DNA from 2 places in the Amycolatopsis sp. NPDC043885 genome. Region 2 is predicted to be linked to the other one. Evidence: riboswitches for the same ligand, from Rfam matches in the RefSeq annotation. Region 2 holds a riboswitch; the other holds the start of a gene.
What was found. A riboswitch is a leader RNA that binds a small molecule or an ion and turns the genes downstream of it on or off. The one in region 2 is predicted to bind cobalamin.
Positions count from the first base shown of each region.

Region 1 (3,404 bases), on a different contig from region 2:
TCGCCTTCGCGAACCTCGCGCTGGCCGTGATGGGCTTCCGGGCCGCCTCGGCGTCCGCGCGCGAACGCGTCACCATCGGCATCGGCGGCGGGATGTTCCTCTGGGGAGCCGCGATCGGCCACGTTCACCAGTGGTTCGCCAACGGTGACCACTCCCCCGGCAACACCGGCGGAGTCCTCGTCAACGACATCCTGATCCCGGCGGTCATGATCATCCTTGCCGTGCGATCCCGGCGGCTCGCGACCGTCCCGCGGCCCGCCGCGGAACTCGCCGCCTGAGCCCGCGGGAGCTGTCCTCATGACGACGACACAGACCGACCAAGCGACCGGAAAGGCCGCCGCCGAGCGGCTCAGCGTCTTCGTCGACGCGGTGATCGCGATCGCGCTCACCTTGCTGGCGCTGGATCTCCCGATCCCCCACGGCGACACCACCGGCGCCATGCTGAGCTCGATCTCGGACCACGGCAAGGAATACTTCGCCTTCACGCTCGGCTTCGCGGTGATCTCCGCCCACTGGCGCGCGCACCACGAGATCTTCCCCTACGTCCGCTCGCTGAGCGGCCGCCTGATCAGCCTCACCCTGGTCTGGCTGTTCATGCAGGTTCTGATGCCGTTCGCGACGCGGGTCATCACCGCCGAGGGAGCGTTCCCGCTCCGGTTCAGCCTGTACGCGATGGTGCAGGTCCTGGCCTCCGCGTCGTTCGCGCTGATCATCAGGGAGATCCGGCGCGAACACCTGTACGTGACCGACGGACCGCCCCGGGTGTTCGCCCAGAGCCTGACGCGCAGCGTCTGCTTGGCCGCGGTGTTCGGGATCTCCGTGCCCGTCTCGTTCCTGACGGACGACGCCGTCGCCTACCTGTGCTGGCTCGCGGCGCCTGTCACGCTCGCCGTCGCCCGCCGCGTCCAGGACCGCAGGTCGTCCGGCACCTGAGCGGCCTGACCGGACCGGGTCAGCGCAGCGCCGTCAGGACGTAGTCGTCGCCGGACTGCCACACCGGCGCCACTTCGGCGAAGCCCGCTTCCCGGAGCAGCCTGGTGTGTTCCTGCGGGCTCAGCCGGTTGCCGTAGCCGGTCGAGATGCCGCGCAACTCGTCGGCCGTGAACCGCTCCCGCAGCGCGGGATCGGCGGCGACCGCCGCCCACCAGGCCTTCCATTCCTCGTTGGCGCCGACCCCGGCACGGACCGCCCGCCGGTTCTTGACCACCTCGGCGAGGTCGCGGACACCGGGTTGTTCGTCGTAGAGGTGGTCGCCGTTGACGAGCGCTCCGCCCTCCCTCAGCGCTCCGGCGAGGTCACGGTAGACGTCGGCGAGCCGCTCGGGACGCAGCCAGTGCAACGCGGTCGTCGAGACTGCGGCGTCGACCGGCCCCCATTTCAGCCAGCCGCTCTCGGCGAGGTCGGCTTGGAGGTACTCGATGTCCGCCTGCCGCGGCCGGGTGGCCCGGGCGAGGGCGAGCAGGAACGGGTCGTTGTCCACGCCGATGACCCGTGCGCGAGGCAGCCGCCCCGCGAGCCTCGTGGCCAGCGATCCCGGGCCGCAGCCGAGGTCCAGCACCAGCGGCTCGGCGACGTCACGGCATACGTGCTCGACGACGTCGATCAGCACGGCGAAGCGTTCTTCGCGGTCCGCGACGTAGCGTTCCTGCTGGATGTCCCACCGGCGCACCCAGTCCGCCGCGAGCTTCTCGTCCACCGGCCTCCCCTTCGTGATCTTGATCCTGTGTAGCACACCCCTGGCATGGGTTACCGTGGGCGCCACAACGCAAGAAGGTGCCCGTCGGGGGAAGCCGGTGTGAATCCGGCGCTGACCCGCAACCGTGAACGGCCTGGGAAGACGTCTCAGCGCCGTGAGCCGGACTGCCCGCCGGGTACCGCCAGCCCCAACTGTCGTGGAGTACGGAGCGGGGTCCCGTTCACGTGCGGCCGCGCGCCCGGGACAGTGCTCGATGTCCCGGAGGTTCCTATGACGCGCCATCCGCTCACCCGCCGGCGGCTGCTCGCCCTGGCCGCTCTCACGCCGCTGGCCGCGTGCGGGACCGCGCCGGCGGATACCGGCCGGTTGAGGGTCGCGTTCGCCGCGGGCGGCTCGAAGGAGACCCTGGACCCGTCTCAGGTCTCCCTTTTCGTCGACCAAGCGCGGGCCAAGGCGCTCTTCGACACGCTGGTCGCCTACAACGCCGACACCTCGTTGCGGCCGCGGCTGGCCGAGTCCTGGGAAAGCGACGATTCCGGCACACGCTGGCGGATCCGGCTGCGGCGGGCGGCCTTCCACGACGGCCGTCCGGTCACGGCGGACGACGTGCTCTACACCTTCCGGCGGATCGCCGATCCCGCACTGGCGTCCTCATCACGGCAGTACTTCGCGAAGGTGGACTTCGGCCGCAGCAAAGCGGTTTCCCCTGCCGAAATCGAGCTGACACTGACGGCTTCCGACTTCGAGTTCCCGTCTGGCTGGGGCGCTCCCGGCGCGGAGATCGTGCCCGCCGGGACGATGGATTTCACGGCACCGGTCGGCTCCGGTCCGTTCCGTTTCGTCTCGTTCACCCCCGGCGGGCCGGCGGTGTTCCGCAAGAACGAGTCCCATTGGGACGGCGCGCCGGGCATCGACGAGCTGGAATTCGTACCGGTCAACGAGGAAGCCGCACGCGTCAACGCCTTGCTGTCCGGGCAGGTCGACTACGCCCACGATCTCGCGGCCGGTACCGCGGCCCGCTTGGCCGGTGACGGGCGCGTCTCGTTGCTCGAAGCCAAGGGAACGACGATGCAGGGCATGATGCTGCGCGTGACGCGGCCGCCGTTCGCCGATCCGAGGCTGGTGCGCGCCGTACTGTCCGGAGTGGACAGAGAAGCGCTGAACCGCGTCGCACTGGCCGGACGCGGCGAGATCGGCAACGACCTGTTCGGCAAAGGACTCCGCGGGTACGCCACCGGCATCCCCCAGCGCGGCCGCGATGTCGAGGCGGCCCGCTCACTCGTCCGGGAGGCGGGCGCGGAGGGGCTGGCCTTCGCCGTCGAAACCAGCGACGTCGATCCGGGCTTCGCCACCGCGGCCACCCTGATTTCCCAGCAGCTCGGGGAAATCGGGCTGAAGGTCACACCGAACACTCGCGCGTCGAGCACCTATTTCAGCGAGATCAAGACCAAGGGGGTCGCCGCGCTCACCCGTACGGCGACCCTGCCGGTGCCGACGTTCCTCAATCAGCGCTTCCGGACCGGCGGTTCGAACAACGTCAACGGTTTCGCCTCGCCGGAGTTCGACGCCCTCATGGACCGGGCCGCGGCCACCCCGGACGAGAGTGCCCGGCTGGCGCTGTTCGGTGACGCCCAGCGGATCGTGCACGAATCCGGAGGTCTGCTCGCCTGGGGGTTCAGCACCTGGACGATCGGCGTGTCGAAGCGGG
Region 1 covers NZ_JBWKEA010000013.1:180,303-183,706, reverse strand. The annotation lists gene AC069I_RS30775 (DUF6790 family protein) at 1-278, shown strand, start outside; gene AC069I_RS30770 (TMEM175 family protein) at 298-933, shown strand; gene AC069I_RS30765 (class I SAM-dependent methyltransferase) at 953-1,696, opposite strand; cobalamin riboswitch at 1,735-1,886, shown strand; gene AC069I_RS30760 (ABC transporter substrate-binding protein) at 1,967-3,404, shown strand, end outside.
Region 1: another riboswitch for cobalamin. It lies ahead of AC069I_RS30760 (ABC transporter substrate-binding protein); the one in region 2 lies ahead of metE (5-methyltetrahydropteroyltriglutamate--homocysteine S-methyltransferase).

Region 2 (3,404 bases):
GGGACGCGCGGCGAATGGATGTCGTAGACGCCAGGCCCGACGCCGCGGCCGAAGCCCGCCGCGCCGAGGTCGGTGACGACCTCCATCTTCGACCGCGCGGCCTCGATGCTGGTGACGTCGGCGTCGAGCGCGTCGATCGCCTTGACCACGTCGCCGAATTCCGAGTAGCACATATGGGTGTGGATCTGCGTCGCGTCGTCGATTCCGGAAGTCGCCAGCCGGAACGACGAAACCGCCCACGCGAAGTACGCCTCGTGCGCCGCCGCGCGCAGCGGGAGCAGCTCCCGCAGCGCCGGCTCATCCACCTGGATGACGCGGATGCCCGCCTCCTGCAGTTCGTGCACTTCGTCGCGGATGGCCAGCGCCACCTGACGGGCGGTCTCGCCCAGCGGCTGATCGTCGCGGACGAACGACCACGCCAGGATCGTCACCGGTCCGGTCAGCATGCCTTTGACGGGTTTGCCGGTCAGGCCCTGCGCGTAGCGGGCCCACTCGACGGTCATCGGCTCCGGCCGGGAGACGTCGCCGTACAGGATCGGCGGCCGGACGCAGCGCGAACCGTAGGACTGTACCCAGCCGAAGTCGGTGGCCGCGAACCCGGCCAGCCGCTCGGCGAAGTACTGCACCATGTCGTTGCGCTCGGGTTCGCCGTGCACCAGCACGTCCAGGCCGAGGTCCTCCTGCAGCCGGACGACGCGCTCGATCTCCGCCTTCATCGCGGCTTCGTAGCCCGCGTCGTCCAGCGAACCCGCCTTGTGCGCGGCCCGCGCCTTGCGGACGTCGGTGGTCTGCGGGAACGAGCCGATCGTCGTGCTCGGCAACGGCGGCAGCTTCAGCGCGGCCTGCTGAGCCGCCGCGCGCCGGGCGTAGGGGGAGCGGACGGTGTCCTCCGGCCGCAGTGCCTCCAGCCGGGCGCGGACCCCGCTGTCGGCCAGGTCGGCCGCCGTCGCGCGATCCGTGGCCGCGGCACGGGCGGCGGAGAGGTCGACGCCCTCTTCCTTCAGCGCGCGCCCGAGCAAGACGACCTCGTCGACCTTCTGCCTGGCGAAGGCGAGCCAGCCCTTCAGACGCGGGTGCAGTCCGTCCTCCCGCTCGACGTCGTAGGGCACGTGAAGCAATGAGCAGGACGTCGACACGCTGACCGATTTCGCGATACCCAGCAGCATCGCCGCTCGGCTGAGCGCGCGGGTCGGATCCGTGCGCCAGACGTTGCGCCCGTCCACGACACCGGCCAGCACCTCCTTGTCCCGCAGGGCGGGTTCGGCGGCGACGGCGTCCACAAAGGACTCATCGGTGACGAGGTCGACCGCGATGGCGTCGATCGGAGAGCGCGCGAGCACACCCAAGCCGCGGCCGAGACCGCCGAAGTACCCGGCGACCAGGATCTTGGGCCGCGCGGTCTCCTTCGCGAGCCGGTGGTAGGTGCGGATGAGCGCGTTGAGCTCCCTCTCGGTGCGGTCCGCGGCGAAGGCGGGTTCGTCGAACTGAACCCACTCGACGCCTTCGTCGTGCAGACGGCGCAGCAGCTCGACGTAGCCGTCGAGGAGGTTGTCGAGCAGGTCCAGCGGTCGGAAGTCCTCCGGAGCGGTCTCGGCCGGCTTCGCGAGCAGCAGGAACGTCACCGGGCCCACCAGCACCGGCCGGGTCTCGACACCGACCGCACGGGCTTCGCGGTATTCGTCGAGCGGTTTGGTGCCGGTGAGCGAGAACGTCGTGTCCGGGCCGAGTTCGGGGACGAGGTAGTGGTAGTTCGTGTCGAACCACTTCGTCATCTCCATCGCCGGCGCGTCCTGCACCCCGCGTGCGGCGGCGAAGTAGGTGTCGAGCGGCGAGAGACCGAGCGTCGTGAAGCGCTCCGGCAGCGCTCCGAACAGCTCGGTGGTGTCGAGCACCTGGTCATAGTGGGAGAAGGTGTTGGAGGGGACGGATTTCAGTCCCGCGTCCTTGAGTTCCCGCCAGGTCCTGGTGCGCAGCGCGCGGCCGGTGCCCAGTAGCTCGGCCTCGTCGATCTTGCCCGCCCAGTAGCGTTCGAGTGAACGCTTGAGTTCCCTGTCCGGTCCGATCCGGGGGTAGCCCAGCACAGTCGTGCCGATTTCGGTCACAGCTCTCTCCTCGCGAGCTTGTCGGGCGAGCCCGGAGCGCGCGGGGATGACCGCCGTTCGGTCGTGCCCATCCCACGAGGCCCGGACTCACGCACGCCGTCGGCGCGCGTACCACGGGCAGGTCTTCGGACTCGTGGGCGACTCGCTCGTTCCTACCGGCCGTCGCTTCCCGGGGCGCCATGTCCCAGTGCTTTACCGTGTCTCGCACGGTGACGGCTTTCGTTCCCACATACCGCTGCGGGGCAGTCCCGGATTCGCACCGGGTTCCCTGTTACCTCGACCGGCCTGGGAGGCCGGGCGAACCAGTAGCACCCCGGAGCGTACCGAATTCGGGTCTCGCGTGACTGGAGGCGTAACTCACGTGATCGGAGGCGGAACACGCGTGCCTGGAGACGGAACACGCCGGGCGGAAGTCCGCCCGGCGTGTTCCGTGTTCAAGCACGCGAGTCACGTGCCTGAGCACGCGAGTTCGGGGTTCAGTCCCAGTCGAGGGCACCACCGGACTGGTACTCGATGACGCGGGTCTCGAAGAAGTTCTTCTCCTTCTTGAGGTCCATCGCCTCCGACATCCACGGGAACGGGTTCTCCGTCTCGCCGAAGATCGGCGCGAGACCGATCTGCTGCGCCCGCCGGTCGGTGATGAAGTGCATGTACTGCTCGATCAGCTCGGCCGAGAGCCCGAGCATGCCGCGCGGCATGGTGTCGCGGGCGTAGGCGACCTCGAGTTCGCACGCCTCGGTCAGCATGGTGCGGACCTCAGCCTGGAACTCCTCGGTCCACAGGTGCGGGTTCTCGATCTTGATCTGGTTGATGCAGTCGATGCCGAAGTTCAGGTGGATCGACTCGTCGCGCAGGATGTACTGGTACTGCTCGGCGATGCCGACCATCTTGTTCCGGCGGCCGAGCGACAGGATCTGCGCGAAGCCGGTGTAGAACCACATGCCCTCGAAGATCACGTAGAACGCGACGAGGTCACGCAGGAAGGCCTGGTCGGCCTCCGGCGTCCCGGTCTCGAAGTCCGGGTTCTCCAGGTTCTGCGTGTACTTCAGCGCCCACGCGTCCTTGTCCGAGATGGACGGGACCTCGCGGTACATGTTGAACAGCTCGCCCTCGACCAGGCCGAGGCTCTCGCAGATGTACTGGAAGGTGTGCGTGTGCACGGCCTCCTCGAACGCCTGGCGCAGCAGGTACTGGCGGCATTCGGGGTTGGTGATCTGCCGGTATACCGCGAGCACGATGTTGTTGGCCACCAGCGATTCCGCGGTGGCGAAGAAGCCGAGGTTGCGCTTGAGCATGGTGCGC
Region 2 covers NZ_JBWKEA010000004.1:10,375-13,778, forward strand. The annotation lists gene metE (5-methyltetrahydropteroyltriglutamate--homocysteine S-methyltransferase) at 1-2,102, opposite strand, end outside; cobalamin riboswitch at 2,202-2,424, opposite strand; gene AC069I_RS15430 (ribonucleotide-diphosphate reductase subunit beta) at 2,579-3,404, opposite strand, start outside.